Rhodobium gokarnense: one gene and its partners. The protein of the gene in region 1 interacts with the protein of each later gene in a pairwise test. Links are inferred from orthologs where the notes say so. Each region holds a gene or a part of one and is shown on either strand. Other genes may lie near its edges.

Evidence for each region.
Region 2: the proteins of M2319_RS09580 (region 1) and M2319_RS09045 interact in binary tests that used the Escherichia coli proteins (3 or more experiments, as listed by UniProt). The link is inferred for Rhodobium gokarnense from one-to-one orthologs.
Region 3: the proteins of M2319_RS09580 (region 1) and M2319_RS15310 interact in binary tests that used the Escherichia coli proteins (3 or more experiments, as listed by UniProt). The link is inferred for Rhodobium gokarnense from one-to-one orthologs.

The regions. Positions count from the first base shown.
Region 1 is NZ_JAOQNS010000004.1:413,867-424,127, reverse strand. Bases 1,042-4,040 are described here. They hold M2319_RS09580 (two-component system sensor histidine kinase NtrB), read left to right. Parts: upstream 1,042-1,972; coding sequence 1,973-3,109; downstream 3,110-4,040. Other genes in these bases: ntrC (nitrogen regulation protein NR(I)), read left to right, coding at 3,106-4,040; dusB (tRNA dihydrouridine synthase DusB), read left to right, coding at 1,042-1,973. In the rest of the region: M2319_RS09590 (bifunctional 2-C-methyl-D-erythritol 4-phosphate cytidylyltransferase/2-C-methyl-D-erythritol 2,4-cyclodiphosphate synthase), read right to left, coding at 1-777; more of dusB, read left to right, coding at 957-1,041; more of ntrC, read left to right, coding at 4,041-4,548; M2319_RS09570 (sensor histidine kinase NtrY-like), read left to right, coding at 4,728-6,995; nitrogen assimilation response regulator NtrX, read left to right, coding at 7,001-8,368; Trk system potassium transporter TrkA, read left to right, coding at 8,510-9,886; M2319_RS09555 (TrkH family potassium uptake protein), read left to right, coding at 9,907-10,261.
Region 2 is NZ_JAOQNS010000004.1:299,963-310,062, forward strand. The notes cover bases 7,263-10,100. They hold M2319_RS09045 (P-II family nitrogen regulator), read left to right. Parts: upstream 7,263-8,431; coding sequence 8,432-8,770; downstream 8,771-10,100. Other genes in these bases: M2319_RS09040 (hypothetical protein), read left to right, coding at 7,707-7,943; glnA (type I glutamate--ammonia ligase), read left to right, coding at 8,877-10,100. In the rest of the region: adenosylcobinamide-phosphate synthase CbiB, read right to left, coding at 1-208; M2319_RS09020 (protein-L-isoaspartate O-methyltransferase family protein), read left to right, coding at 751-1,422; M2319_RS09025 (TolC family outer membrane protein), read left to right, coding at 1,705-3,066; M2319_RS09030 (PopZ family protein), read left to right, coding at 3,246-3,995; M2319_RS09035 (valine--tRNA ligase), read left to right, coding at 4,197-6,959. UniProt on the Escherichia coli protein: P-II indirectly controls the transcription of the glutamine synthetase gene (glnA). P-II prevents NR-II-catalyzed conversion of NR-I to NR-I-phosphate, the transcriptional activator of GlnA. When P-II is uridylylated to P-II-UMP, these events are reversed.
Region 3 is NZ_JAOQNS010000008.1:218,280-228,316, reverse strand. What follows is about bases 21-2,795. They hold M2319_RS15310 (P-II family nitrogen regulator), read left to right. Parts: upstream 21-1,126; coding sequence 1,127-1,465; downstream 1,466-2,795. Other genes in these bases: M2319_RS15305 (ammonium transporter), read left to right, coding at 1,495-2,795; tesB (acyl-CoA thioesterase II), read left to right, coding at 21-794. In the rest of the region: more of tesB, read left to right, coding at 1-20; more of M2319_RS15305, read left to right, coding at 2,796-2,862; xth (exodeoxyribonuclease III), read right to left, coding at 3,461-4,270; pyc (pyruvate carboxylase), read right to left, coding at 4,620-8,069; M2319_RS15290 (acyl-homoserine-lactone synthase), read right to left, coding at 8,303-8,947; M2319_RS15285 (LuxR family transcriptional regulator), read right to left, coding at 9,178-9,900. UniProt on the Escherichia coli protein: Involved in the regulation of nitrogen metabolism. Regulates the activity of its targets by protein-protein interaction in response to the nitrogen status of the cell.

The DNA of each region.
Region 1 (10,261 bases):
CTCCACGAAGGCATGGACGTCGAAGCCGGAGCCGACCCTTATGTCGGCCATGTGCATCAGCGCTTCCATCTTCAGTCTCCGGTCGGCGCTGGCGAGGTCTCCCGCCGTTGTCAGCTTGACGTTGTCGCGGTTGCCGGCGACGAGCCGCACGGCCGCACCGTACCATTCGGCCACCGCAGCGTCGTCGGTGAAGTCGGAGCGCTCCGATTCGGCGGCGGCGCGATGGGCGGCAAGGATCGGCGCGAAATGGAAGCCCTGGGGCGTCTGCGCCGACCAGACGCCGGCCCGCGGCACGGTTTTGGCGATATGCCCGTTCTCGGTCTCGGTCTTTAGCGTCTCGATGGCGGGCAGGGCGGCGATCGCGCCCTCGCTGTCGCCAAGCGCCAGGATGACGTCGTCGATCACCGACGGGGCGACGAACGGGCGCACGGCGTCGTGGATGAGGACGATGTCCGGCGGGGCGGGGAGGGACGCAAGGTGCTCCAGCCCGCACAGCACCGAGGCCTGTCGCGTGGCGCCGCCCGGAACGGTCGCAACGTCCCGGCCGGCCTCGCCGGTCGCCTCTGTGAAGGCCGCGCCGTCGTCCCGGTGGATGACGGCAACGACCGGCCCGACGCGCGGATGGTCCTGGAACACCTTGATCGAGCGGGCGATAACCGAAACGCCACCAATTGTGCGATATTGTTTGGGGCTGGTGTCGGAGGCGGTGGCGGCCCGCGATCCGCGTCCGGCGGCAACCAGCAGGACGGCGACCGTCGTGTTTTCGTCGATTTTCATGGGCGACACGGAAAATGTGAGTGGTTCGGGGCCATTAATTTGCTATGTGATCGTTCCATATCACGATGCGGCGGCGGGCGCATATGTTGCAGGAATGCCGCGCATCGTCACGCCGTCAAGGCGTCGCATTGACTAATATCAGTGCAGCCCGTATATCTGCCTATGAAGTGAGCAAAAGCATGCGACGGACCGTGTGGAACCACGCTCCCACGATCGGTGATCTGCGGCTGAAAAATGCCGTATTCCTGGCGCCGATGGCGGGCATTACCGATGCGCCGTTCCGGCGGCTGGCGCATCGCTTCGGCGCGGGTCTGGTGATTTCGGAAATGGTGGCAAGCAACGAACTGATCACCGGCGGTGAGGAGGCCCATTTGCGCGCCGAATCGGCCGGCGTCGCCCCCCACGCGGTACAGCTTGCCGGGCGCGAGGCGACGGCACTCGCCGAAAGCGCCCGCCGCCTGGAAGCCGCCGGCGCCGACCTCCTCGACATCAATATGGGCTGCCCGTCCAAGCGCGTGACGACCGGCTATGCCGGCTCGGCCCTGATGCGCGATCTCGAACACGCAACGCGGCTGATCGAGGCCGTGGTCGGCGCGGTCAAAGTGCCTGTCACCGTCAAGATGCGCCTAGGCTGGGACGACGAGAATCTCAACGCGCCGGAGCTTGCACGGCGCGCCGAAAAGGCCGGCGTTGCCCTCGTCACCGTCCATGGCCGCACGCGCTGCCAGTTCTACAAGGGCAGGGCCGACTGGAAGGCCATTGCCGCGGTCAAGCAGGCCGTCTCCATTCCCGTCATCGCCAATGGCGACTGCGAAAGCTTCGAAGATGCCGCCGAAATGCTCAGCCAGTCCGGCGCCGACGGCATCATGATCGGGCGCGGCGCCTATGGGCGCCCCTGGTTCCCCGGCGCCGTTGCACGGTATCTTTCGACCGGCGTCGCCCCGGCCGAGCCGGCCAATGACGAGATCGCGGTGATCGTCGCCGAACACTATGAGGGCATCCTCGACCACTACGGCGTCGACCTCGGCCTTCGCGCCGCCCGCAAGCATCTTGCCTGGTACATGGACGCCAGCCCGCGCAGCGACGCCGACGCAAAAGCCCTGCGCAGGGACATTCTGACTGCAGAGAACCCCGACAGCGTGCGCGCGCTGCTGACGTGCTGGTTCGACGCGGCCGAACGACGGGATGCCGCCTGATGCTGAACCGCAAGAACGCCTCCGCCAACGGTGCCAGCGAAGTGCAGGCGACCGCCATCATCAACGCCCTGCCGCATCCGGTGCTGCTCGTCGACGAGGACATGAGCATCATCACGGCGAACGATTCGGCCCAGTCCTTTTTCCAGGCGAGCCTTTCCAGCCTGCGCAAGCATGGCCTGTCCTATTTCGTGCCCTTCGGCAGCCCGGTGCTGGCGCTGATCGACGAAGTCGTGCGCCGGGGCACCCCGGTCAACGGCTACCGGGTCGACATTTCCTCGCCCCGCATCGGCTCGGAGCGCATCGTCGACATCCATGCCGCACCGCTGATAAATCGCCAGCCCGGCACCGTCGTCATGCTGCAGGAACGCTCCATGGCCGACAAGATCGACCGGCAGCTCACCCATCGCGGCGCCGCCCGTTCGGTCATGGGCCTTGCGTCCATGCTCGCCCACGAGATCAAGAACCCGCTGTCGGGCATCCGCGGCGCCGCCCAACTCCTGGAGCAGTCCGTCGGCGACGAGGACCGGGCGCTGACCCAGCTCATCACCGCCGAGGCCGACCGCATCGTCAAGCTCGTCGACCGCATGGACGTCTTTTCCGACGAGCGCCCGGTGGAGCGCGCGCCGGTCAACATCCATGTCGTGCTCGACCGGGTGAAGCGGGTCGCCACCACCGGCTTTGCCCGGGACGTCACGATCCGCGAGGACTACGACCCGTCGCTGCCGCCGGTCTGGGCCAATTCCGACCAGCTCATCCAGGTCTTCCTCAACCTCATCAAGAACGCCTGCGAGGCGGTCAAGGACCGGCCCGACGGCGAGATCGAGCTGTCGACCGCGTTCCGGCCGGGCATCCGGCTGTCCGTCCCGGGCAGCGCGGAAAAGGTCAGCCTGCCGCTGGAATTCTGCGTCAAGGACAACGGCCCCGGCGTCTCCGAAGATCTCTTGCCGCATCTGTTCGACCCGTTCGTCACCACCAAGACCAACGGCACCGGCCTCGGCCTTGCCCTCGTCGCCAAGATCGTCGGCGACCATGGCGGCGTCATAGAATGTGACATGAAATCGGGCATGACCGTCTTCCGCATCCTCCTGCCAGCCTTTACGCCCGCCACCGCGGGCGACGCCGGAGACACCCAATGACGCAGGGAAGAATCCTCGTCGCCGATGACGATTCGGCAATCCGCACCGTCCTCAACCAGGCCCTGTCGCGCTCCGGCTACGACGTCCGCCTGACCTCCAATGCCGGCACGCTGTGGCGCTGGATCAACGAGGGCGACGGCGATCTCGTCATCACCGACGTGGTGATGCCGGACGAGAACGCCTTCGATCTCCTGCCGCGCATCAAGCGCATCCGGCCGGACCTGCCGATCGTCGTCATGAGCGCGCAGAACACCTTCATGACGGCGATCCGGGCCTCCGAGAAGGGCGCCTACGAATACCTGCCCAAGCCCTTCGACCTGAAGGAGCTGATCTCCATCGTCGGCCGCGCCCTGTCCGAGCCGCGCCGCGAGCAGCGGGTCGGCGACGAGGAGGAGGGCGGCGAGAACATCCCGCTGGTCGGCCGCTCGCCGGCCATGCAGGACATCTACCGGGTGCTCGCGCGCCTCATGCACACCGACCTGACGGTGCTGATCTCCGGCGAATCGGGCACCGGCAAGGAACTGGTCGCCCGCGCCCTGCACGACTACGGCAAGCGCCGCAACGGCCCGTTCGTCGCCATCAACATGGCCGCCATCCCGCGCGACCTCATCGAATCGGAACTGTTCGGCCACGAGAAGGGCTCCTTTACCGGCGCCCAGACCCGCTCCGTCGGCCGCTTCGAGCAGGCCGAGAGCGGCACGCTGTTCCTCGACGAGATCGGCGACATGCCGATGGACGCCCAGACGCGGCTGCTGCGCGTCCTGCAGCAGGGCGAATACACCACCGTCGGCGGCCGCACGCCGATCAAGACCGACGTGCGCATCGTCGCCGCCACCAACAAGGACCTGCGCCAGCTCATCGACCAGGGCCTGTTCCGCGAGGACCTGTTCTTCCGCCTCAACGTCGTCCCCATCCGGTTGCCGCCCCTTCGCGAGCGCACCGAGGACATCGGCGACCTCGTCCGGCACTTCTTCCTGCAGGCGTCCCGCGAGGGTCTGCCGGCCAAGCAGATCGATGCTGCCGCCCTTGAGGCGCTGCGCCGTTACCGCTGGCCGGGCAACATCCGCGAGCTGGAAAACCTGATCCGCCGGCTCGCCGCCCTCTGCCCCGACGAGGTCATCAACAAGGAGCACATCGAGGCGGAGCTGGAGCGCCCGTTCGCCGAGCCGCTGCCGGAGCCGGCCCAGGAGAGCGAGTCGCTCACCGTCGCCGTCGAGCGGCACCTGGCCAAATACTTCTCCCAGTTCGGCGACGAATTGCCACCGGCCGGGCTCTACCAGCGGATTCTGCGGGAAATCGAGCAGCCGCTGATCACGGCGGCGCTCGCCGCGACCAGAGGCAACCAGATCCGCGCCGCCGATCTCCTCGGCCTCAATCGCAACACCTTGCGCAAGAAGATCCGCGACCTGGAAATCCAGGTCTATCGCGGCATGCGCTAAGACGCCTCAGGCGAGGGCGTAACCGGGCGGCTTCGGCCGCCCGGGGGCGTTCGCATGCGCGCCGGTAAAGTTTTCTGCCCCGCTTCTGTCGCATTTTCGCAACATTGTTGTAGGATTGCGACTTTCCGGAATCATCGGACCCGCCTTCACCGACGACTGCCACGGGCCTTCTGCCGCGCATGACCTCTTCGGCCACCCCATCGGACGCTTCCAGACAGACCGACCAGCGCACCGGCTCGGGCGGCGACGGACGCCGCCTGGTCCGGCGCATCGGCCTCATCACCGTGGTGGTGGCGCTGTTCGCGGCGACCATTTCGTTCATCGTCCTGACCGGCCTGTCGCCCATCAACCCGACGCCGGAAGTGATCCGGGCGGCGATGGTCATCAACGGCATCCTCGTCGTCATCCTGCTGGTCACCATCGCGCTGGAAGCCCGCAGCCTGCTGCTCGCCCGCCAGCGCGGCCGCGCCGCGGCGCGCCTGCATGTGCGCATCGTCACGCTGTTCAGCCTGATCGCGGCGATCCCGGCGATCATCGTCGCCATCATCGCCCTGATCACCCTAGATGTCGGCCTCGACCGCTGGTTCCAGGACCGCACCCGCCAGATCGTCTCCAACGCGGTCACCGTCGCCAACGCCTATGTGCAGGAACACACGCGGGTGCTGCGCTCCGACCTCATCGCCATGGCCTCGGACTTTTCCCGCGCCAAGCCGCTCTATGACGAGGAGCCGCTGCGCTTCGACCTGTTCCTCAAGACCCAGCTCACGCTGCGCCAGATCCCGGCCGCCTATCTCCTCGGCTCCGACGGCAGCATCATCACCAGCGCCATCATCGATCCCGACGTGAAGATGCTGATGCCGCCGAAGGGCGTGCTGGAGCGCGCCGAGGACGGCGAGCCGGTGCTGATCGCGCCGGGGCCGTCGAACCTCGTCGGCGGCGTCATGAAGCTGACCGGCTATGTCGACACCTATCTCTACATCGCCCGGGCGCTGGACAGCCGCGTCGTCGAGTATCTGAGTGTCACCAAGGAGAAGGCGTCCGAATATGCCCGCCTGGAAGAGAGCCGGTTCGGCGTCCAGGTCGCCTTCGGCATGATCTATGTGGGCATGACCCTGGTGCTGCTGCTCTCCGCCATCTGGATCGGCCTCGGCTTCGCCAACCGTCTGGTGACGCCGATCCGCCGGCTGATCGGCGCCGCCGACCAGGTCTCGCGCGGCAACATGGACGTGGAGGTCGCCATCGGGCGCCGGGAAGGGGACCTCTTCCGGCTCGGCAACACCTTCAACACCATGATGAAGCAGCTTCGCAGCCAGCGCGGCGAGCTGCTCGCGGCCAACGACCAGATCGACCGCCGTCGCCGCTTCACCGAGGCGGTTCTGGCCGGCGTGACCGCCGGCGTCCTCGGCATCGACGAGGACAGCCGCATCTCGCTCGCCAACAACTCCGCCCAGCACCTGCTGGCGCTCTCCTTCGACGAACTGGTCGGCCGGCCGATCGACGAGGCCGTGCCGGAATTCTCCGGCATCGTCCCGGCCGCCCACGCCGCGGCCAGCGGCAACCGCACCGAGGAGGTCGTGCTGGTGCGCGACGGCCGCGAGCGCACGTTCTCCGTCCAGGCCACCAGCGAGCAGTCCGCCGGCCGCGACCACGGCCTGGTGCTGACCTTCGACGACATCACCGACCTCGTCGCCGCCCAGCGCTCCACCGCCTGGGCCGACGTCGCCCGCCGCATCGCCCACGAGATCAAGAACCCGCTGACGCCGATCCAGCTTTCCGCCGAACGCATCAAGCGCCGCTACGGCAAGCAGATCGAGGACGACCGCACCGTGTTCGACCAGTGCATCGACACCATCGTGCGCCAGGTCGGCGACATCGGCCGCATGGTCGACGAGTTCTCGTCCTTCGCCCGCATGCCGAAGGCGGTGATGGAGGAGCGCGACCTCACCGACACCGTCAGCGAGGCTGTGTTCCTCGTCGGCGTCGGCCGCCAGGACGTGGAGTTCACCACCGAATTCGAGGAGCAGCCGATGATCGGCCGCTTCGACCACCGGCTGATCGGCCAGGCCGTCGGCAATGTCGTCAAGAACGCCACGGAGGCCGTGGAGGCCGCAATCGCCGTGGACGAACGCGAGGGCCACATCCACGTGCGGGTCCACCGCGAGGGGGGGCGCTTCGTCATCGACGTCATCGACAACGGCATCGGCTGGCCGAAGGAAAACCGCCAGCGGTTGCTTGAGCCTTACATGACGACGCGCGAGAAGGGCACCGGCCTCGGCCTCGCCATCGTCGGCAAGATCGTCGAGGAACATGGCGGGCGCATCGAGTTGCGCGACGCGCCGGCCGTTGCCGAAGGCGGCAGCGGCGCCATGGTCCGTCTCACACTGTTGGTCAATGGCGGCGGCGCGGCCGCGTCCGATGCCGCCGAAAGCCTGACCGAGGGAGCATAACCACAATGGCCAGCGATATTCTCATCGTTGACGACGAAACGGACATCCGCGACCTCGTCGCCGGCATCCTGGAGGACGAGGGACACGCGACCCGCACCGCGGCGGACGCCGACGGCGCCCTTGCCGCGATCGGCGACCGCCGGCCCTCGCTCGCCTTCCTCGACATCTGGCTGCAGGGCAGCCGCCTCGACGGCCTCGGCCTCCTCGACGAGATCAAGGCCCAGCATCCGGAACTGCCGGTGGTGATGATCTCCGGCCACGGCAACATCGAGACCGCCGTCTCCGCCATCAAGCGCGGCGCCTACGACTATATCGAAAAGCCGTTCAAGGCCGACCGGCTGGTGCTGATCGCGGAACGCGCGCTGGAAGCCTCCAAGCTGAAGCGTGAGGTGAGGGACCTGCGCCAGCGCTCCGGCGATGCGCTGCAGCTCGTCGGCGATTCCTCCGTCATCAACCAGCTCGGCCAGACCATCGAGCGCGTCGCGCCGACCAACAGCCGCATCCTGATCACCGGCCCGTCCGGCTCCGGCAAGGAGCTGGTGGCGCGCACCATCCACAATCGCTCGGCCCGCGCGGCCGGTCCCTTCGTGGTGCTCAACGCGGCCACCATCACGCCGGAGCGCATGGAGGAGGAGCTGTTCGGCATCGAGGCCGAAGGCGGCGCCCAGCGCAAGGTCGGCGCGCTCGAAGAGGCCCATGGCGGCACGCTGTACCTTGATGAAATTGCCGACATGCCCGGCGAGACCCAGAGCAAGATCCTGCGCGTGCTGGTCGACCAGAAGTTCCAGCGCGTCAATGGCGGCACCAAGGTCCATGTCGACGTGCGCATCATTTCCTCCAGCGCCCGTAACCTGGAGGCCGAGATCGCCGAAGGCCGGTTCCGCGAGGACCTGTTCCACCGGCTCGGCGTGGTGCCGCTCCGGGTGCCGTCCCTGTCGGAGCGGCGCGAGGACATCCCCGGCCTCGTCGACTTCTTCATGGAGCAGATCTCGGTGGCGACGGGCCTGCCGAAGCGGCGCATCGGCGACGACGCCATGGCCGTCCTGCAGGCCCATGACTGGCCCGGCAACATCCGCCAGCTCCGCAACAATGTGGAGCGGCTGATGATCCTGACCCGCGGCGACCCGGAGGCGACGATCACCGCCGACCTCCTGCCGGCCGAGGTCGGCTCCATGCTGCCCTCGCTGTCGTCGAGCGCCGGCGGCGAGCATCTCCTCGCCATGTCGCTGAGGAACGCCCGCGAGGCCTTCGAGCGCGACTACCTGAAGGCCCAGATCGACCGTTTCGGCGGCAACATCTCGCGCACCGCGGAATTCGTCGGCATGGAGAGATCGGCCCTGCACCGCAAGCTGAAATCCCTCGGCCTCGGCTGACGATCGGGGCCCCGCGGAACCGCGCGGCCCGCCCGGCGTTGTCGCTTTCCTGTTCCTGCGCTGTTTCGTGCGCCCCTTTAACCCGCTAAAAGGGCAGGAGCAAAAAGCGCGAAAGGCGCCGTCCATGAGAGTCGCAACCCCATGAGAGTCATTGTCTGCGGAGCCGGCCAGGTCGGCTACGGCATCGCCGAAAAGCTCGCGGCCGAGCAGAACGACGTCACCGTCATCGATTCCTCGCCCGAACTGATCAACCGCATCCGCGAGGCGCTCGACGTGCGCGGCTTCGTCGGCCACGGCGCCCATCCGGACGTGTTGTCCCAGGCCGGCGCCGACCAGGCCGACATGATCATCGCCGTCACCCTCTACGACGAGGTCAACATGGTCGCCTGCCAGGTCGCGCACTCGCTGTTCGCGGTGCCGACCAAGGTCGCCCGGGTGCGCGCCCAGAGCTATCTGCAGCCGCACTGGCAGGACCTGTTCTCCCGCGACCACATGCCGATCGACGTCATCATCTCGCCGGAGATCGAGGTCGGCGAGATGGTGCTGCGGCGCCTCGCCCTGCCGGGCGCTGTGGAGACCGTGCGCTTTGCCGACGACAAGGTCGTCGTCGTCGGCGTCGTCTGCGAGCCGGACTGCCCGATCGTCGACACGCCGATTCGCCAGCTCACCGAGCTGTTTCCCGATCTCGGCGCCGTCGTCGTCGGCATCTTCCGCGGCAACACCCTGTTCGTGCCGCATATCAACGACGCCATGCTGGAAGGCGACCTCGTCTATGTCGCCGCGCGCCGCGAGCAGGTGGCGCGGACACTCGGCATCTTCGGCCACGAGGAACCGGAGGCGAACCGGGTGGTGGTCGCCGGCGGCGGCAATATCGGGCTCTACGTCGCCAAGGCCCTGGAACAGCGCCACGCCGGCTCCAAGGTCAAGATCATCGAGGCCTCGCGCGAGCGCGCCATCGACATCGCCGACGGCCTGAAGCGCACGGTGATCCTGCACGGCAGCGCCCTCGACCAGGCGATCCTCACCGAAGCGGACGTGCGCCACGCCGACACCATGATCGCGCTGACCAATGACGACGAGGCCAACATCCTGACCAGCGTCATGGCCAAGAAGCTCGGCTGCCGGCGCAATCTCTGCCTCATCAACAACACCAGCTACCACGCCTTTGCCCGCGCCCTCGGCATCGACGCCCACATCAATCCGCGCGCCGTCACCGTCTCCAAGGTGCTGCGCCACGTCCGCCGCGGCCGCATCCGCGGCGTCCACTCGCTGCAGAACGGCAGCGCCGAGGTGATCGAGGCCGAGGCGCTGGAGACCTCGCCGCTGGTCGGCAAACCCTTGCGCGAACTCGACGTTCCCGACGGCATCCGCATCGGCGCCATCTACCGCGCCGGCAACGTCATCATCCCGCGCGGCGACACCCAGATCCTCGCCAACGACCGGGTCGTCATCTTCACCGTCGGCGGCCGGGTGCGCCAGGTCGAGCGCATGTTCCGCGTCAGCCTCGAGTTCTTCTAGGATCCGGGCATGGCCGGTTCATGAGCGGTATCCTCTATCATTTCGCGCTCGTCCTCACCGGCATCGCCGTGGCGCTGCTCCTGCCGGTGGCCGTCGCCGCCAGCTATGGCGAGACGGTCGCACTCGTCGATTTCGGCCTGACCGCCGCGCTCACCTCCGTCGTCTCCGTCTCCGCGGCCATCGCGCTTACCGGGCGCGAGCGCCGGCTGGTCCACAAGAACGGCTATATCCTCCTCATCATGGTCTGGGCCCTGGTGCCGGCGATCGCCGCGATCCCGGTGGTGCTGATCACCGGGCTGGCTCCGATCGATGCCTATTTCGAGACGGTCTCGGGACTGACGACGACCGGCGCCACGGTCTTCAAGACGCTCGATC
Region 2 (10,100 bases), 110 kb from region 1 along the record:
TAAGAAGAACGACGACGGTGAGGACGCCGCCACCGCGCCGGCGACCGTCTGCGGCGTCTTCCAGGTTGAGCTTGCGGTCCAGAACATCGATCAGGTGGCCGAACAGCACGACCGGATGGGACAGTCGGCGCCACACCGGATCGGGATCGCCGACCAGCGCATCGATGATGAGGGCAAGGAGAAGGGCTGCGAGGGTTTCCGGAAACATCGGGATTTCTGGGCCGAAGCTGACGTCACGGCGCCTTGGTTAGAGCATCGGCAGGTTTGGCAAAAGCGGAAAAACCCGCAGTCCGGATGCGCGCGTCATCAGCGCCGGGCAATCGGACAGGGTCTGGAACAATCGGAAGGGAAATTTGGAGGCCACGCCCGGAATCGAACCGGGGTATACGGATTTGCAGTCCGCTGCGTCACCACTCCGCCACGTGGCCGTCGCGTTCACACGTTCGTGAAACAGCAATGGTAGCAGCGTCATTATCAAAGCTTCCGTCCGACCTCAATCGCAAAAACTCACAAGGTGACGAAACGCGTCCGTTGCGGGCGATGCGGCAAATGGCCGGACGGCATCGTCGCCGGCGCGATTGCGGCTTCTTCTTGCCAGCGGCCGTTGGCGGGGCTAATCAATCGGGCACGGCCGGCAACGGCCGGATCGCCGGAACGGGGCGCTGCGGCATCTTTTCCTCCGGGCGGTCGGTTGAGGCGACGGAGACGGCCGACAGGGCCGGCGGCTCCGGCAAGCGGCGGGGACCCGAGATGGTCGATTTCACCACAGCGCGCAGGAAGATGGTCGACAGCCAGCTTCGTACCAGCAACGTCACCCATTACGGGGTGCTGGCGGCGATGGGCGAGGTGCCGCGCGAGGATTTCGTGCCGGCGGCCCAGCGCTCGCTCGCCTATATCGACGAAGACATCCTTCTGAAGGACGCCGATGCCGGCGAGCCGGCGCGCTATCTGACGCGGCCGGCGCCGTTCGCCCGGCTGGTGCAGCTCGTTGCGCCCGGGGCCGACGACGTCGCGCTTCTGGTCGGTGCCGGCGGCGGCTATGGCGCTGCCGTGCTGGCGAAGATGGTCAGCGCCGTCGTCGCGCTGGAATGCGACGAGGAACTGGCGAAAGAGGCCGGCAAGACGCTGGACGAGCTCGGCATCGACAATGCCGCCGTCGTCGTCGGGCCGCTCCAGGCCGGATGGCCGGGCGAGGGGCCCTATGACGTCATCCTGGTCGACGGCGCCGTGGAAAAACTGCCCGACGGATTGCTCGACCAGTTGAAGGATGACGGCCGGCTCGTCGCCGTGGAGGGCCATGGCCTTGCCGGCAAGGCGATCGTCTATACCCGCTCCGACGACGACGTCAGCGGCCGGCTCGGGTTCAATCTGGCGTTGCGGTCGCTGCCGGGGTTCGAGAAAGAGCCGGAATTCACGTTCTGAGCCGGACCGGCGCCGCTATTGGCGGTTTTCCCGGCCTTTCCACAGGCCGAACGCTGCCGGGACGCCCGGTTGTGGCCCGTGGCGAATCGACCTGTTGCCCTTTAGCCGCACAGCTGACGATTTCTTAAGATGCCCTTAAGGTGCCTGTTTCGGGTACTGCGGCTTTTCATTATTGTGCTTTCGAAGACAGACGAAGGGGCAGAAGGCGGTGCTTTTGCCCCGGCTGAATGAGTCTGCGTGAGGTTCGCTTCCGTGTTGCGCGTAAAAACGGCCACCCTGACATTGGTTCTGACCCTTGGCGTCGCAATTTGCGTCGGCCAGGGCGCGCGGGCCCAGACCCTGATGCAGGCGCTGGCGGAGGCCTATAACAACAATCCGACGTTGAACCAGGCGCGGGCCCAGCTCCGGGTCACCGACGAGGGCGTGCCGATCGCCAAGTCGACGGGCCGGCCGACGGCGACCGCGTCGCTGGAACGCGGCCATGTGTCGAGCTGGTCGACGTCGCCGGGCAACGGCCTGCCGCACTATTCCTCGCACTACAATCCCTCGACCGTGGCGCTGCAGATCGTGCAGCCGATCTTCCAGGGCTTTCGCACCCGCAACAGCGTCAAGCAGGCCGAGGCGGCGGTGCTGGCCCAGCGCGAGTCGCTGAAGAACACCGAGCAGCAGGTGCTGCTGGACGCGGTCACCGCCTATATGGACGTCATCCGCGACGGCGCCATCGTGCAGCTTCGCGAGCGCGACCTGGAATTCCTCGACGAGCAGGTCGGGGCCTCGCGCGACCGCTTCGAGGTCGGCGAGGGCACCCGCACCGACGTCTCCCAGGCGCAGGCCCGCGCCGCCAGCGCCCGCTCGGAGCTGAACCTTGCGCGCGCCAACCTGACCACCAGCCGGGCGGTGTTCCAGCAGATCATCGGCATCAAGCCGCAGCGGCTCGTCGGCCGCACCAAGGTCTACGGCACGCTGCCGAGGTCCGTCGACGGCGCGGTGCAGATCGGCCGCGCCGAGCATCCGGCGATCCGCGCCAGCGAGATGAACATCGATGCCGCGCTCTATGCGGTGAAGGTGGTCGAGGCGGAAATGCTGCCGACGATGACGCTGGAGGGCAATCTCAGCCGCCAGTGGCAGCCGTCCTCCAGCTTCGACGGCCGCGTCGACACCGCCTCCGTCTACGCCCGCGTCCGGGTGCCGCTCTACCAGGGCGGCGGCGTTTCGGCGCGGGTGCGCCAGGCCAAGGAAGAGCTCGGCGTTGCCCGTATCCAGCTCGACGTCAACCGCGACCTCGTGCAGTCCAACATCATCGCCTCCTGGGGCCAGTTGCAGGCGGCCATGGCCTCCATCATCGCCGGCCGGGCGGCGGTCGCGGCCAACCAGCTCGCCCTTGACGGCGTCATCGAGGAGCAGAAAGTGGGCCAGCGCACGACGCTCGACGTGCTCGACGCCCAGCGCGAGCTGATCAACGCCCGCGTCTCGCTGGTCACCGCGGAGCGCAACAAGGTGGTCGCCGCCTACACGCTGCTGTCGACGATCGGCCGCCTCAAGGCGGAAAGCCTCGGCCTCCAGGTCACGGCCTACAATCCCGAGGCGCACTTCGAAAAGGTCGAGGACAAGTGGTTCGGCCTGCGCACCCCGGACGGCCGCTGAGCCCGCCGCGGGGCCCGTAAAGGGCGCTTTTCCACAACAAAGAATTCCGGTGAATACATGTGGGCCGTCCGGCCGGCGGGATTCCTTACCGCCGGTGCGGCGTCTATAGTGTGGGTTGACCGAATCGCCGAAAGCATCGGTGGGTAAGTGGAAAGAGTAACGCGGGAGCGAGCGGGCATATGGCCAAAGTCAATCAGGACCAAGAGCCGTCGATGGAGGAGATCCTGGCGTCGATACGCCGGATCATTTCCGACGACGAGAGCGCTCCTGCGCCCGGCGACGCGCCCGTTGCCGAGGCACCGCCGCCGGAGCCCGACCTGGAGCCCGACGCCGACCTTTCCCAGGATGACCTCGACGCCCTGTTCGACACGCCCACTCCGGAACCGGAGCCCGAGCCGGAACCAGAGCCGGAGCCGGAGACCGAGCTTTCCCAGGACGATCTCGACGCGCTGTTCGATGCCCCCACGACACCTGAACCAGAGCCGGAGCCCGAACCGGAACCTGAGCCGGAGCCCGAACCTGAGCCGGAAACCGATGTCCTCGACCTGACCGAGGACCTGGTGGAGACGGACGACGGCGGCTTCGACGTGGAATTCGCCGAGTTCGAGGCCGAGGAAGAGCCGGAGCCTGAGGTCGAGCCGGAACCGGAACCCGAGCCGGAACCGCAGCCGGACCTTGCGGCCTTCGCCTCTGCCGCGCGCGCCGAGGCGCCGGACGAGCCGCTGCTGTCGCCGACCTCCGATGCGGCGGTTTCCGCCGCCTTCGGCAACCTGGCCCACACGATCCTGTCCAACAATGCCCGCACGCTGGAGGATCTGGTCGGCGAGATGCTGCGGCCGATGCTGAAGACCTGGCTCGACGACAATCTGCCGGCGCTGGTCGAGCGGCTCGTGCGCCAGGAGATCGAACGGGTCTCGCGCGGCCGCTGATCCGGCGCATTCCGGCGGGCCGTGCCCGCATGGATTGGTGCTGCGGTTTGCCACGTGAAGGCCTGCCGCGACGCGAACGCATGGGCGGGGCGGTTGACTTCGCCCCGCCCATTCGCTTTACCAGCGACTTGCAGCAATGCCAGTGCCTTGCGGCAATGTCAGGGCCTTGCGGCAAGGGACCTTCTTCGCGGACCGGATTTCATGCTCGACAAAACCTATGACGCGGCCTCGATCGAGTCGCGCATCTACGACCTCTGGGAAGACACGGGCGCCTTTCGCGCCGGCGCCGGACCGCGGGGCAAGGACGACACCTATTGCATCGTCATTCCGCCGCCGAACGTCACCGGCTCGCTGCATATGGGCCACGCCCTCAACAACACCCTCCAGGACGTGCTGATCCGCTTTGAGCGCATGCGCGGCAAGGACGTCTTGTGGCAGCCGGGCACCGACCATGCCGGCATCGCCACCCAGATGGTGGTCGAGCGCCAGCTCTTGGAGCGCCAGGAGCCGGACCGCCGCAGCCTCGGCCGCGAGAAATTCGTGGAGCGGGTCTGGGAATGGAAGGCCCATTCCGGCGGCACCATCATCAACCAGCTAAAACGCCTCGGTGCCTCCTGCGACTGGAGCCGCGAGCGCTTCACCATGGACGTGGGCCTGTCGAAGGCCGTCCTCAAGGTGTTCGTCGCGCTCTACAAGGACGGCCTCATCTACAAGGACAAGCGGCTGGTCAACTGGGACCCGAAGCTGCACACGGCGATCTCGGACCTGGAAGTCCAGCAGATCGAGATGAAGGGCCATCTCTGGCACCTGCGCTATCCGCTGGAGGGCGGCGCCACCTACGAGGCGCCGGTCGCCTGGAACGAGGAGGGCGCCCCGACCGCCTTCGAGACCCGCGACTACATCGTCGTGGCGACGACCCGGCCGGAGACCATGCTCGGCGACACGGCCGTTGCCGTCCACCCGGAGGACCCGCGCTACAAGGATCTGATCGGCAGGAACGCGATCCTGCCGCTCACCGGCCGGCGCATTCCGATCGTTGGCGACCACCATGCCGACCCGGAGGCGGGCTCCGGCGCGGTCAAGATCACGCCGGCGCACGATTTCAACGACTTCGAGGTCGGCAAGCGCCACGACCTGGCCCAGATCAACATCCTCGACATCGAGGCCAATCTGGCGCTTGAGGGCAACGACGATTTCCTCGCCGGACTGGAAGAGAGCGCCGAGCTTGCTGAAACACTGAAGCTGCACGGCGTCGACCGCTTCAATGCCCGCAAGGTCATCGTCGAGCGCATGGACGCCGCCGGTCTCCTCGACCACATCGAGGACCACACGCATATGGTTCCGCATGGCGATCGCGGCGGCGTGCCGATCGAGCCGTATCTGACCGACCAGTGGTATGTGGACGCGGCAACGCTCGCCAAGCCCGCCATCGCCTCGGTCCGCGAGGGGCGCACGGAGTTCGTCCCGAAGACCTGGGAAAAGACCTATTTCGAGTGGATGGAGAACATCCAGCCCTGGTGCATCTCGCGCCAGCTCTGGTGGGGCCACCAGATCCCGGCCTGGTACGGGCCGGACGGCGCCACCTTCGTGGAAGAGAGCGAGGAGGCGGCGCTCACTGCCGCCCGCGCGCACTACGGCAAGGACGTGGAACTCACCCGTGACGAGGACGTGCTCGACACCTGGTTCTCCTCCGCGCTCTGGCCGTTCTCAACGCTCGGCTGGCCGGACCAGACGCCGGAGCTGCAGCGCTACTACCAGACAGACGTTCTGATCACTGCCTTCGACATCATTTTCTTCTGGGTTGCCAGGATGATGATGATGGGTCTTCACTTTATGGATGAAGAACCCTTCCACACCGTCTACATCCACGCCCTGGTCCGCGACGAGAAGGGTCAGAAGATGTCGAAGTCGAAGGGCAACGTCATCGATCCGCTCGAGCTGATCGACGAATACGGTGCCGACGCCCTGCGCTTCACGCTCGCCGCGATGGCCGCGCAAGGGCGCGACATCAAGCTGGCACCGACGCGGGTCGCCGGCTATCGCAACTTCGCCACCAAGCTGTGGAACGCCACCCGCTTTGCGGAAATGAACGGCTGCGTCCGGGTGCCCGGCTTCGATCCGGCGACGGCCAGGGAGCCGGTCAACCGCTGGATCGCGACCGAAACGGCGCGCTGCGCCGGTGCTGTTCGCGACGGGCTTGAGACCTACAAGTTCAACGAGGCGGCCGGCTCGCTCTACCGCTTCGTCTGGAACACCTTCTGCGACTGGTATCTGGAGCTCGCCAAGCCGATCCTGACGGGCCCCGACGGGGCGGCCAAGGACGAGGTCCGGGCGACCGCCGCCTGGGCCATCGACCGTATCCTGGTGCTCTTGCATCCGTTCATGCCGTTCGTGACGGAAGAGCTGTGGCAACGCACCGGCGAGGACGGCCCGGCGCGGGACGGCATGCTGATCCATACGGCCTGGCCCCACCTCGACTTTGCCGATGCGGACGCCGCCGACGAGCTCAACTGGCTGGTCGACGTGATCTCGGCCGTGCGCTCGGTGCGGGCGGAAATGAACGTGCCCGCCGGCGCCCGGACGTCGCTGGTGGTGCTCGGCGCGGATGAGGCACTCAAGGCCCGGTTCGACACCCATCTGCCGGCGATCGAGCGGCTCGCGCGCGTCGACGACCTGACCTTTGCCGATACCGCGCCGGAAGAGTCCGCGCAGATCGTCATCGGCGCGGCGACGCTCTGCCTGCCGCTTGCCGGCGTCGTCGACCTCAATGCGGAGCGGGCCCGGCTCGACAAGGAACTGAAGAAGATCGACGGCGATATCACCCGCATCGACAAGAAGCTCGGCAACGAGCAGTTCCTGGCCAAGGCGCCGGAAGAGGTGGTCGAGGGCGAGCGCGAAAAGCGCGAGGAATTCGTCCAGCTTCGCGCCAAGATGGCCGAGGCGCGGGGTCGACTGGGGCCATAGAGCACATCGAAGATCGATAAATCGATTGTGAAGCGACGGTCGGCTGCGTGTCCGATTCGACGTCTCCGACAGAGGAGACTTTGGAACGGGATGAGCATTGAAAAAGGGATCTTCGCTGGGGGGTTTTGAGAGCCTCGGACGAAGCCCTTTCAGCATCGACCTCATCGAAATGGCGTTCGTCGAGAGGCGTCGTAAGCAAGATAATTCATCTCGCCACACACCTTGATCCGTTGTAGAAATCGGCGACATTTCGCGGATCAGTCTTCAATGAAGTCGGTCTCATTCGAGCGAGCCTGCTTCCTGCTCTTGGCAGCTTTCTGGCTAGGGTTGGACGCTCACTATTGTCCGCCGAATGTATCGGCCCTCGACGAAGCCAATCTTGCCCAGGAAGGACCGCACGAGGTTTTTGCGATCCTCCGGCAAGCAGTCATTCACGTCGAGGCATTGCCCCGCGACGGGGATGCGGCAAGCGAAAACGGCTTGGGAAGTGCGGTAACGCCTCCCGTAGGGTCGTTCGTTCCGTCGACGCAGCTGTCGAAATCGACGCGTGCACCCGCATTTCCCGAAAAGCGCATTTCTTCCAGCGCTTCTTCCCGTCACCGGGCGAGACCGCCGCCGCTGTTTGCCTGAAGACCCGACATCATCGGAAAAAGCAATTGGCGCACCTAATGCTCTGCGCGCCTGCCTGTTCGGCTGTCTGTATGGCCGCCGTTCTCATTGCGCCCGATGGGGCGCACAGGATTTCCAATGAAACGTGTCATCAATTTCTGGAGCCTATTGGGCTTCATCTCCGTCTCTGCCTTCCTAGCCACCGAGATTGCCGTTGTCGCTGCCGCTGTGGTTTGGGGGATATCTAGCCTCTTCGGGCTGGCGATGGTGCCGACGATAGCCCTAGGTATCCTGGTCGGAGTTCCGAGCCTCTACGGCATGGTCAAGGCCACCATTCTGGCTTTTCAAGCCGAGACCGATCCGGAGAACAACTGAGGCAAGGTGGTCATCGGCCGCGTGCCGTCGTTCCTGACCGCGCCTGCATAGCTGCCTGCTGTGTAAGCCGGTTCCGCGTTTTTAGGACGGGCTATAACCACAATAGGCGGCAAAGACTGGACCGGCACTGCGCCGGTCCGGCAGTCCCGTTTTTTTCTTTCATTGTTGGCCATGGCGCCATCGGCATTGCCTTTGACGAAGCCGCGGTCATGCCTGTCGCGGGCTCCATGCTGGCGCGCGTACCGTCGGCTTCACCGCGCTGCCGAATGGGTTTGACTAACAATTCGGCAACTGCAACAAATTTGGCCATCAGCAGTGCTCCCTCCGGTACCGGAACGCCGCTCAATGCGGCGGATTGCCGGGGGTTTTTTGCGTAGGCAGGGTTTTTCGAATTGGCATGCCGCGTGCTAGGACGGGGGCGATCGCGCCGGGGTTTCCCCACTCACGGCCGCGGCGACGATTAAGGGATGTGGGAAAAGGCGGAGGCGATGAAGAAGATCGAAGCAATTATCAAACCCTTCAAGCTCGACGAGGTGAAGGAAGCGCTGCAGGATGTCGGCCTGCAGGGCATCACGGTAATCGAGGCCAAGGGGTTTGGCCGGCAGAAGGGCCACACCGAGCTCTACCGGGGCGCGGAATATGTGGTGGACTTCCTGCCGAAGGTGAAGGTGGAGATCGTCCTTGCCGACGATCTGGTGGACAAGGCCGTCGAGGCCATTCGCGGCGCCGCCCAGACCGGGCGGATCGGTGACGGCAAGATTTTCGTCTCGCAGGTCGAACAGGCTATCCGCATCAGAACAGGTGAAACCGGCCTCGAAGCGGTCTAGGATACCGCTCGCGCCACCCGCCTGTTTTCTCAACTGACCGGTCCCCGCCGACAATTTTTGCACGGGACCAGACAAGACCAATCCAACACGTGAAGGAATGTAGCAGATGAGCACTGCCAGCGACGTCCTTAAGAAGATCAAGGACGAAGACATCAAATTTGTTGACCTGCGGTTCTCCGATCCGCGCGGCAAGATGCAGCACCTGACCATCGATTCGGGCATGGTCGACGAAGACATGTTCGCCGACGGCACCATGTTCGACGGGTCGTCGATCGCCGGCTGGAAGGCCATCAACGAGTCCGACATGTGCCTGATGCCGGATCCGGCCACCGCGCATATGGATCCCTTCTTCGGCCAGTCGACGCTCGCTATCTTCTGCGACATCCTGGAGCCGTCCACCGGCGAGGACTACAACCGCGATCCGCGCTCCACGGCCAAGAAGGCCGAGGCCTACCTGAAGTCCACCGGCATCGGCGACACCGTCTTCTTCGGCCCGGAAGCCGAGTTCTTCGTCTTTGACGACGTCCGCTTCTCGCGCGATCCCTATGACACCGGCTTCATCATCGATTCCGGCGAGCTGCCGATCAACTCCGGCACCGAATACGACGCCGGCAACCTCGGCCACCGTCCGCGCACCAAGGGCGGCTACTTCCCGGTGCCGCCGGTCGACAGCGCCCAGGACATGCGCTCCGAGATGATCTCGGTGATGGCCGACATGGGCATCAAGACCGAAAAGCACCACCACGAGGTCGGTGCCGCCCAGCACGAGCTCGGCATCATGTTCGACACGCTGACCATGAACGCCGACAAGATGCAGATGTACAAATACGTCGTGCATCAGGTCGCCCATGCCTACGGCAAGACCGCGACCTTCATGCCGAAGCCGGTGTTCGGCGACAACGGCACGGGCATGCACTGCCACCAGTCGATCTGGAAGGACGGCGCCCCGGTGTTCGCCGGCAACCAGTATGCCGACCTCTCCGAGGATTGCCTGTTCTACATCGGCGGCATCCTGAAGCACGCCAAGGCGCTCAACGCCTTCACCAACCCGTCGACCAACTCCTACAAGCGTCTGGTCCCGGGCTATGAGGCGCCGGTGCTCTTGGCCTATTCGGCCCGCAACCGCTCGGCCTCCTGCCGCATTCCGTTCGCGACCTCGCCGAAGGCGAAGCGCATCGAGGTCCGCTTCCCGGATCCGGCTGCCAACCCGTATCTGGCCTTCGCCGCCATGCTGATGGCCGGCCTCGACGGCATCAAGAACAAGATTCATCCGGGCGACGCCATGGATAAGAACCTCTATGACCTGCCGCCGGAGGAGCTGAAGGACATC
Region 3 (10,037 bases), on another replicon or contig:
TCCGTGGCATGAGCCCGCAGGTCGGCTGGCAGCGCGTTTTCGGGGGCCAGGTCGTCGGCCAGGCGCTGGTCGCCGCCGCGCGCACCGTCGTCGGCCGGCCGGTGCATTCCATGCACGGCTATTTCCTGAGGCCCGGCGATCCGAGCGTGCCGATCGTCTACGAGGTCGACCGCATCCGCGACGGCCGCTCGTTCACAACGAGGCGCGTGGTCGCCATCCAGCACGGACGGGCGATCTTTTCCATGGCCGCCTCGTTCCAGGTCCGCGAGGACGGGCTCGACCACCACGTCGCCATGCCCGAGGTGCCGATGCCGGAGGACCTGCCGGGCGAGGCGGAGATGCGCGACTATTTTCTGGAAAACGGGCCGGAAAATGTGCGCCGTTACTGGGAGCGGGAGCGGCCGCTGGAGCTCAGGCCGGTCAACCTCGCCCACTACCACAGCCGTGAGAAGTTCCCGCCGGTCCAGCATGTCTGGATCCGCGCCACCGGCCCCCTGCCGGACGACCAGGACATCCACGACTGCGCGCTCGGCTATGCCTCGGACATGACGCTCCTCGACACCGCCCTGTTCGCCCACGGCCGATCCGTCTTCGACAAGGACCTGCAGCCGGCGAGCCTCGACCACGCGATCTGGTTCCACCGGCCGTTCCGGGCCGACGACTGGCTGCTCTACGCCCAGGACGGGCCGAACACGTCGGCCGGGCGCGGGCTCGGGCGCGGGCTGGTGTTCACGCGCGACGGCACGCTCGTCGCCAGCGTCGTCCAGGAAGGCCTCTTGCGGATCGCCGGCTGACACCCGACATGGTGAGCGATTCGGATTTGGGCATTGGCGCGCGAATTCGCATCTTCCTTGTGCATTTTTCCATTTTTGCATGATTTTTGGGCAGCGGATACGCGCTGGATACGCGCAAAATTGCGCCAATTCTTAACAGACCGTTGATTCTTGGCGGTTTTTCCCCTTTGGCACACGGCTTGAAAGTAGCCGCGCGGTCGCGACCGGTCTTGGAGGCAACAAACCCTTCCGGTCGTCCCCAGTAAACGGAGTCCGGTCCTTGGGGCCGGTCTCAAGGCAACGAAGTCCGTCGTGAGAGTCGACGGCGGGCAAAGCGAGCGGGAGAGCCGCACATGAAAATCGTTATGGCCATCATCAAGCCGTTCAAGCTCGAGGAGGTGCGCAACGCACTGACGAGCATCGGCATCGAGGGGCTCACCGTCACCGAGGTCAAGGGCTACGGGCGTCAGAAGGGCCACACGGAGATCTACCGTGGCGCGGAATACGCGGTGAACTTCCTTCCGAAACTGAAGATCGAAGTCGCCGTGCCGGCCGACCGCGCCGATGCGGCGGTCGACGCGATCGTCGGCGCTGCCAAGACCGGGCAGATCGGTGACGGCAAGATCTTTGTCGTTGATCTCGTCAAGGCCGTCCGCATCCGGACGGGCGAAGCGGACGCAGCCGCGCTGTAAGCGTCGCGTATCATATCCAGGAGACAACCATGAAACCCCTTTCCATCTTCTCCACTGTGACTGCGCTTACGGCGCTGGCGGCATTTGCCGACCCGGCGCTGGCCCAGGACGCGGCAACGACCGCGCCGGCGGCCGCGCCCGCCGGCTCCGGCACGCTTTCCGCCGAGGCCCAATACATCTTCAACACCTTCCTGTTCCTCTCCATGGGCTTCCTGGTGATGTGGATGGCGGCCGGCTTCGCGATGCTGGAAGCCGGTCTCGTCCGCTCCAAGAACGTCTCGATGCAGTTGCTGAAGAACATCGCGCTCTATGCGATCGCCGGCATCATGTACTGGGTCGTCGGCTATGCGCTGATGTACACCGACGTTGCCGCCAATGGCGGCTGGTTCGGCACCCCGATGCCCTATTCCTGGCCAGCGGCCGGCGCGGGCTCGACAGCCGACGGCGGCTATTCGGTGCCGTCCGACTGGTTCTTCCAGATGGTGTTCTGCGCCACCACCGCCTCGATCGTCTCCGGCACCCTTGCCGAGCGCATCAAGCTGTGGCCGTTCCTGATCTTCACCGTCCTTCTGACCGGCATCATCTATCCGCTCGCCGGTTCGTGGAAGTGGGGCGCGGGCTGGCTCGACCAGATGGGCTTCCAGGACTTCGCCGGTTCGACCCTCGTGCACTCCGTCGGCGGCTGGGCCGCTCTCGCCGGTGCGCTCATCCTCGGCGCGCGTTCGGGCAAGTACGGCACGAACGGCGAAGTGAACGCTCTTCCGGGTTCGTCCATGCCGCTCGCCACGCTCGGCACCTTCATCCTGTGGCTCGGCTGGTTCGGCTTTAACGGCGGCTCGCAGCTCGCCCTCGGCACCGCCTCGGACGCCGCCGACGTGTCGCGCATCTTCGCCAACACCAACCTGGCCGCGGCCGGCGGTGTCGTCGTCGCGATCATCCTGACCCAGATCCTCTACGGCAAGGTCGACATCACCATGGCCCTCAACGGCGCCCTGGCCGGCCTCGTCTCGATCACCGCCGAACCGCTGACGCCGAGCCCGCTGATGGCGATCATCATCGGTGGCGTCGGTGCCGTCATCGTCGTCTTCGCCGTGCCGCTGCTCGACAAGCTGAAGATCGACGACGTGGTCGGCGCCATTCCGGTCCACCTTCTGGCCGGTATCTGGGGCACCATCGCGGTTCCGATCACCAATGGCGACGCCAGCTTCGCCGTCCAGGCCATCGGCATCGTCGCCTACGGCGTGTTCGCCTTCGTCGTCTCGCTCGTCGCCTGGGTCATCCTGAAGATGGTCATCGGCATCCGCGTCTCGGCCGAGGAAGAATATGCCGGCCTCGACAAGGCGGAGATCGGCGTCGAAGCCTATCCGGAATTCGGCACGGGCAGCCAGCGCGTCTGACGCCCCGCCCGAAACCGACACCACGACATCAGGCGCCGGGGGATTTTTCCCCCGGCGCTTTTTTTGTGCGTTGGCATGAGGCCCTCGTTGCGGCGCAATTATCTGAACGGCACACCGTCGACGCCGGCGCCCGGCACGGCCCGCTGCGCCCCGCAAATCGGGCCGCTGGAACTGCCTCGGAACCGAGGTCGAAAAACAGGCATTTGCCCGCCCAGACGGCACAAACCCGCCGCCGGGCCGGTTCCAGCAGTCAACGTAGAATGCGAGCAGTTCCGAGTTTCCCCGCATTTCCAGGGGTTTCAGCGCGCCCGACGCGGTTGGCACGGAACTTGTGAGTAGAAATGCGAGGTATCAGGATTCCCGGCGCGTTTGCCGAAGAATCCGGCAGTTTGCTTTTGTGACCACCGTGATTGCCGGTGGCGCCGTCCCGGAGACCGCCCGGGTTCCCTTGCGGTCAGCGTTCATCTCTCCCAAGCCGTGACCGCTCTGTCGGTGGGCTTCATAACTACCCGGACCGTTTCGCACGGTCCGGGCTTTTTTCTTGGCGTTCGAAAAAATTCTCGCGGCGCGGGAATCCGGGCGCTTGCGGGAGCGGAGCCTACCCCTCGAAGCGGGCGATCACCGGTACGTGGTCGGACGGCTTTTCCCAGCCCCTGGCGTCGGCCACCACCCGCATGTCGCGGTAGGCCGGGGCAAGGGCGGGCGTCGCCCAGACATGGTCGAGCCGGCGGCCGCGATTGGAGGTCTGCCAGTCGCGCGCCCGGTAGCTCCACCAGGTGTAGAGCTTTTCCGTCTCCGGCACGGTCTTGCGCATGACGTCGACCCAGCCGCCGGCGGCCTGCACCTCCTTCAGGAGGTCGGTCTCCACCGGGGTGTGGCTGACGACCTTCAGGAGCTGCTTGTGGGACCAGACGTCCTCTTCGAGCGGCGCCACATTGAGATCGCCGACGAGGATCGCCGGGCGGGCGGTCTCCTCCCCCCTCAGCCAATCCTTCATCTCGGCGAGGAAGTCGAGCTTGTGGGCGAACTTGTCGTTGACCGCGGGGTCCGGCTCGTCGCCGCCGGAGGGGACATAGAAATTGTGGATGACGACGTCGGCGCCGGCAAAGGGGAGCGTCACGGCGAGGTGGCGGGCATCGCCCTTTTCGCAGAAGTCACGGGTGTCGACGGCGGTAAACGGCCGTTTTGAGAGGACGGCGACGCCGTGATAGCCCTTCTGGCCCTTCATGGCGATGTGCTCGTAGCCGAGCTGGCGGAACCCCTTTTCCGGAAAGGCGGCGTCGGGGCACTTGGTCTCCTGCAGGCAGACGACGTCCGGCGCCTCCTCCGTCAGGAGCCGTTCGACCAGGCCCGCGCGCAGGCGCACGGAGTTGATGTTCCAGGTGGCAACCTTGAGGGCGTCGGTCATGGCTCGTCGTGTCCGGAAAGAGAATCGGCGGGAAGTGCCTCCCTTGATACCCAATCGGCCGGCAAAAGGCACCACGTCGCGAACGCACTTGGCAAAGGGGAGCGGAATCGAAAGCGCCCAGCCCCGGGGGGAGGCTGGGCGCCTGCGCGATGATGGCGCATGGCGCTGGGAGGGAATTCCAGCGCCGAAAGGGAAACCGTCCCCGGCGAGACGGGGGGCTTACCGAAGGAACGGACGGACCCTTTCTTGCCGTGAAGGTGGTGCGGGTGAAACGCCCGTCAAGCCTCGCGCGATGCCGTGCCGTCCGCGCGCCGCTCAACTAAATGTGACCGCCTAGAGCGCTTCAGCCTTATACGGCAGCCTCGAAAACCACCAGCAGGTCCTTGGCATCGATCTGCATGCCGGGCTGGACGACGACCTCGGCGACGGTGCCGTCGCGGTCGGCGTGGAGCGCCGTTTCCATCTTCATCGCCTCGATGGAGAGCAGCATGTCGCCGCTCTTGACCTCCTGGCCGGCCTTGACGTTGACCGTGGAGACGACGCCCGGCATCGGGGCCGCCACATGGTCGGCGTTGCCGGGCTCGGCCTTGCGGCGCACGGCGGCATCGCCCGCACCATGGGCGCGGTCCGGCACCTTGACGTAGCGCGGCTGGCCGTTCATCTCGAAGAACACCCGCACCTGGCCCTCGTCGTCGACGTCGCCGACCGCCTGGCAGCGGATCACCAGCGTCTTGCCGCGCTCCAGGTCGACGAAGATCTCCTCGCCGGCCGGCAGGCCGTAGAAATAGACCGGCGTCGGCAGCACCGCCACCGGGCCGTAGAGCGCCTCGGCCTTGGCGAATTCGGTGAAGACCTTGGGGTACATCAGGTAGGAGGCGAGCTCGTTGTCGGTGAGCTCACGGCCGATCGCCTCCTCAGCCTCCTTGCGCACGGCATCGAGGTCGGCGGGCTTTAAGAGCGAGCCCGGGCGCACCGTCACCGGCTCGGTCGACTTCAGCACCTTCTTCTGCAGCGCCGGCGGCCAGCCGCCGGTCGGCTGGCCGAGATCGCCGTGCATGAGCTGCACGACCGATTCCGGGAACGCCACGTCGCGCTTCGGATCCATCACGTCGTCGACGGTGAGGTCCTGGGAGACCATCATCAGCGCCATGTCGCCGACGACCTTCGACGTCGGCGTCACCTTGACGATGTCGCCGAACATGTCGTTGACGTCGGCATAGGTCTGGGCGACGTCGTGCCATTTGCGCTCAAGGCCGAGGGAGCGGGCCTGTTCCTTCAGGTTGGTGAACTGGCCGCCCGGCATTTCGTGCAAATAGACCTCGGACGCACCGGAGCGCAGGTCCGGCTCGAACGCCGTGTACTGCTTGCGCACGCCCTCCCAGTAGAACGAGATCTCGCGGATCTTGGCCGCATCGAGGCCGGGATCGCGCGGGCCGCCGCGCAGCGCCTCGACGATGGAGCCGAGGCAGGGCTGGGAGGTCATGCCGGAAAGCGCGTCCATCGCCCCGTCGACCGCATCGACGCCGGCATCGACCGCGGCAAGGACGGTCGCCGCGGAAATGCCCGAGGTGTCGTGGGTGTGGAAATGGATCGGCAGGTCGGTCGCCTCGCGCAGCGCCTTGACGAGGACGGTGGCGGCCGCCGGCTTCAGGAGGCCGGCCATGTCCTTGATGCCGATGATATGGGCGCCGGCATCCTCCAGCTCGCGGGCAAGGCCGACATAGTATTTGAGGTCGTACTTGGCCCGCTCGGGATCGAGGATGTCGCCGGTGTAGCACATGGCGCCCTCACACAGCATGCCGGCCTCGCAGACGGCATCCATGGAGACGCGCATGTTCTCCACCCAGTTGAGGCAGTCGAAGACGCGGAAGAGGTCGACGCCGGACTTTGCCGCGCGGTCGACGAAATGGCGCACCACATTGTCCGGATAGTTGGTGTAGCCGACACCGTTGGAGCCACGCAGGAGCATCTGCAGGAGGAGGTTCGGCACCCGCTCGCGCAGGGCTGAAAGCCGCTCCCAGGGGTCCTCGGTCAGGAACCGCATGGCGACGTCGAAGGTCGCCCCGCCCCAGCATTCCAGCGACAGCAGTTCAGGCAGGCCGTGGGCGTAGGTCTCGGCGATGCCGGTGATGTCGTGGCTGCGCATGCGGGTGGCGAGCAGCGACTGGTGGGCGTCGCGCATAGTGGTGTCGGTGACCAGCACCTTCTCCTCGCCGCGCATCCATTTGGCAAACGCCTCCGGCCCTTCGGCATCGAGGCGCTGCTTGGTGCCGGCCGGCGGCGTTCCGGTCGGCTTCGGCATGTCGGGCCGGCGCGCCTCGGCCGGCGGCAGCGGCCGGTCGCGGGTCTCCGGATGGCCGTTGACGGTGACGTCGGCGATGTAGGTGAGGAGCTTCGTTGCCCGGTCGCGGCGCGAGACCTGGGAGAACAGGGCCGGCGTCTCGTCGATGAAGCGGGTGGTGTAGTCCGCGTTCTGGAATTGCGGATGGGAGATGACGTTTTCCAGGAACGTCAGGTTGGTGGCGACGCCGCGGATGCGGAACTCGCGCAAGGCGCGGTGCATGCGGGCGGTCGCCTCTTCGGCCGTCGGCGCCCAGGCGGTGACCTTTTCCAGGAGCGGGTCATAGAAGCGGGTGATGACGGCGCCGGAATAGGCGGTGCCGCCGTCGAGCCGGATGCCGAAGCCGGTGGCACCGCGATAGGCGGTGATGCGGCCATAGTCCGGAATGAAGTTCTGCTCCGGATCCTCCGTGGTGATCCGGCATTGCAGGGCGTGGCCGTGCAGGTCGATGTCGGCTTGTGCCGGGACGCCGGAATCGGGCGTTCCGATCACCGCACCGTCGGCGATCTTGAGCTGCGCCTTGACGATGTCGATGCCGGTGACCTCTTCGGTCACCGTGTGCTCGACCTGGACCCGCGGATTGACCTCGATGAAGTAGAAGGCGCCGGTATCGGCGTCCATCAGGAACTCGACCGTGCCGGCGCCGACATAGCCGGCCTCGCGGCCGATGGCGAGCGCGTAGCCGGTCAGTTCGGCACGGCGGGCGGCGTCGAGATAGGGCGCCGGCGCGCGCTCGACGACTTTCTGGTGGCGCCGCTGCACGGTGCAGTCGCGCTCGTTGAGGTGGACGATGTTGCCGTGGCTGTCGCCGAGGAGCTGCACCTCGACATGGCGCGCTCGCTCCACCAGCTTTTCCAGATAAACCTCGTCGCGGCCGAAGGCGGCCTTGGCCTCGCGCTTGGCGGCAATGGTCTCCCTGGCGAGGTCGTCCTCGTTGCGGATCACCCGCATGCCGCGGCCGCCGCCGCCCCAGGAGGCCTTCAGCATCAGCGGATAGCCGATCTCTTCGGCGACCCGTTTCGCCTCGGAAATGTCGTCGGACAGCGGCTCGCTCGCCGGCATCACCGGGACGCCGGCCTTGATCGCCAGGTTGCGGGCGGCGATTTTGTCGCCGAGCCGGCGCATGGTTTCCGGCGTCGGGCCGACGAAGACGATGTTGGCCTCAGCGCAGGCCTCGGCGAAGTCGGGGCTCTCGGAGAGAAAGCCGTAGCCCGGATGGATGGCATCGGCGCCGGATTCCTTGGCGACGCGGATCACTTCCGGGATCGACAGATAGGCCTCGATGGGGCCCATGCCCTGGCCGATGCGATAGGCCTCGTCGGCCTTGAACCGGTGCAGCGCCAGCTTGTCCTCGTCGGCATAGACGGCGACCGTCTTCAGCCCCAGCTCATTGGCGGCGCGAAAGACGCGGATCGCAATTTCGGACCGGTTGGCGACGAGCAGCTTCTGGATCGGCATTCGGCAATATCCTCTTTCTCCCGGCCGTGGCAGGCGCGGGGCAAACGGCCGGCGGCGACGACAGGGAGGAGACGTCGTCTCGGCGCGGGCCATCCCGAAAACTTCGTACCCGATTCGTACACGCAGGCCGCTGTGATGAAAAGAGCGACGGCGGCATCCCGGCCAGCCAATGCTGCAACGCAAAACGGCGCGGAGCGGGTCCACGCCGTTTTTTGTTGTCAGCGCTGAAGCGGTCAGTGCTGCAGGCGCAGCTCGCCGACGGGCATTTCCTCGCGATCCGGCTCCAGCACGCTGTGCGGGATACCGACGACGCTGCGGGTCGTCTCCAGGGTCTTGTCGCTGAACGTCATCTTCACCGCGACCACCGGGCCGTCATCGATGACCTCCGGCAGGCCGAGCGGATCGACGTCGAAGCCGAGCTGCAGGAAGCCGGAGATCCAGACCGGATCGCTCTCGCCGGTGCATTCGGTGATGCCCCGCGGCAGGCAGTATTCCAGCACGCCGAGGATCAGCTCCGCGCCGACGCGGCTCGGCTGGCCGCCGTCGCGCCAGGCCTTGGCGACGCAGTGGCGGCCCCACTCGATGATGTGCGGTCCGCGGGGGATCGGTCCCCTCTCGCAGAGCCAGGGATAGACGTCGGTGAGGAGGTGCGGGCCGACGGTCGGAAGCAGGCGGGCACAGCCGGCCGCCTCGCCGTTGCGGAACGCTGCGATATGCACCGCGCTTTCCGTATCGAACTGATCGATCTCGCGGCCGTCCGGCTTCCAGAGGTCTTTCCAGCCCCGCTCTTCGACGAATACCTGGTGCCGGAGCCGGTAAATTTTTTCCAACTCGTCGCGGTAGAGATGGGCCTTATGACCCTCGATTACGCATGCCATATGTACGCCCCCGTTAAGGTGGCGTTAACTATGACCGACGCGTTAAGGTTAACAAGCCCCTAATTTTTCGTATTGGCAAAACTACAGGGAAGGCCGCTTTCGGCGCCCTGCAGGTCCAGGTTGTCCGGGGATTTCTGGCGGATCGGCCGGGGCCGAAAGGCGTTTTGCCGGCCTGCCCCAGCCCTTAGATTTGGGCGGAAATCGGGCGAAGCGGACGGCCCCGCCGGGGCCTAGTGCAGGAAGCCGCGGCGGAAGCCCTCGGCGACGGCCTGGGTTCGGTTGACGGCACCGAGCTTGCGCCCGAGGGAGCCGAGATACCAGTCCACCGTGTGCTGGGAGATGTTGAGGATCTTGGAAATTTCCCAGCTCGTCTTGCCGGCCGACGTCCACTTCAGGCATTCCAGCTCACGCGGCGTCAGGCGCACCGACGGCAGCTCGACGCGGTCGCGCATCAGGAGCTCGCGAATCTGGTTGTGGACGTAGATGGAGATGAGATGCAGCGCGCCGCGGTGACGCTCGGAAAGATCGACGTCCGGGGCGCCTAGGGAGACGCCGGCCTGGAAGCCGTCGGCGCCGTGGATCGGCACGCAGAAGCCGTCGCCGAGGCCGTGTTCATGGGCCTCGTTCATGATCTTGGTGCCGAGCTCGTTGGTGGTGCGGTCGTTCAGCGTATCGCGCCAGACGAAGGGCTGGGCGCTGGAACGCAGCCTTTTGACGACCGGATCCTCGCCGACATAGTTCTCCTGCATGTAGCGCTCGAACCACGACAGCGGCAGGCCGGAGGCCATATGATAATCGTCGAGCCGTTCGCCGGGCAGGGGCACGCCGGCGATCAGATAGGACTTGAAACCGAAGGCGGTGATGGTCCTGGCGAACTGATCGCGCACATCGTCGATCGACGTCTTCTTCTTGACGTCCTCGACGAAACTCATGGCAAGGTCTAGTTCGGTCATCGTTTTTTGCATGGCTGGATTCGGATTATCAGGCGCCTACAATGCGCCCGCCGCGTTAACGAGCGGTTAAATCCTTCGTGGAAATACCGATCCGATGCTTCCAGGTGCCTGATTTAAAATCGGAATCTACTGTATAA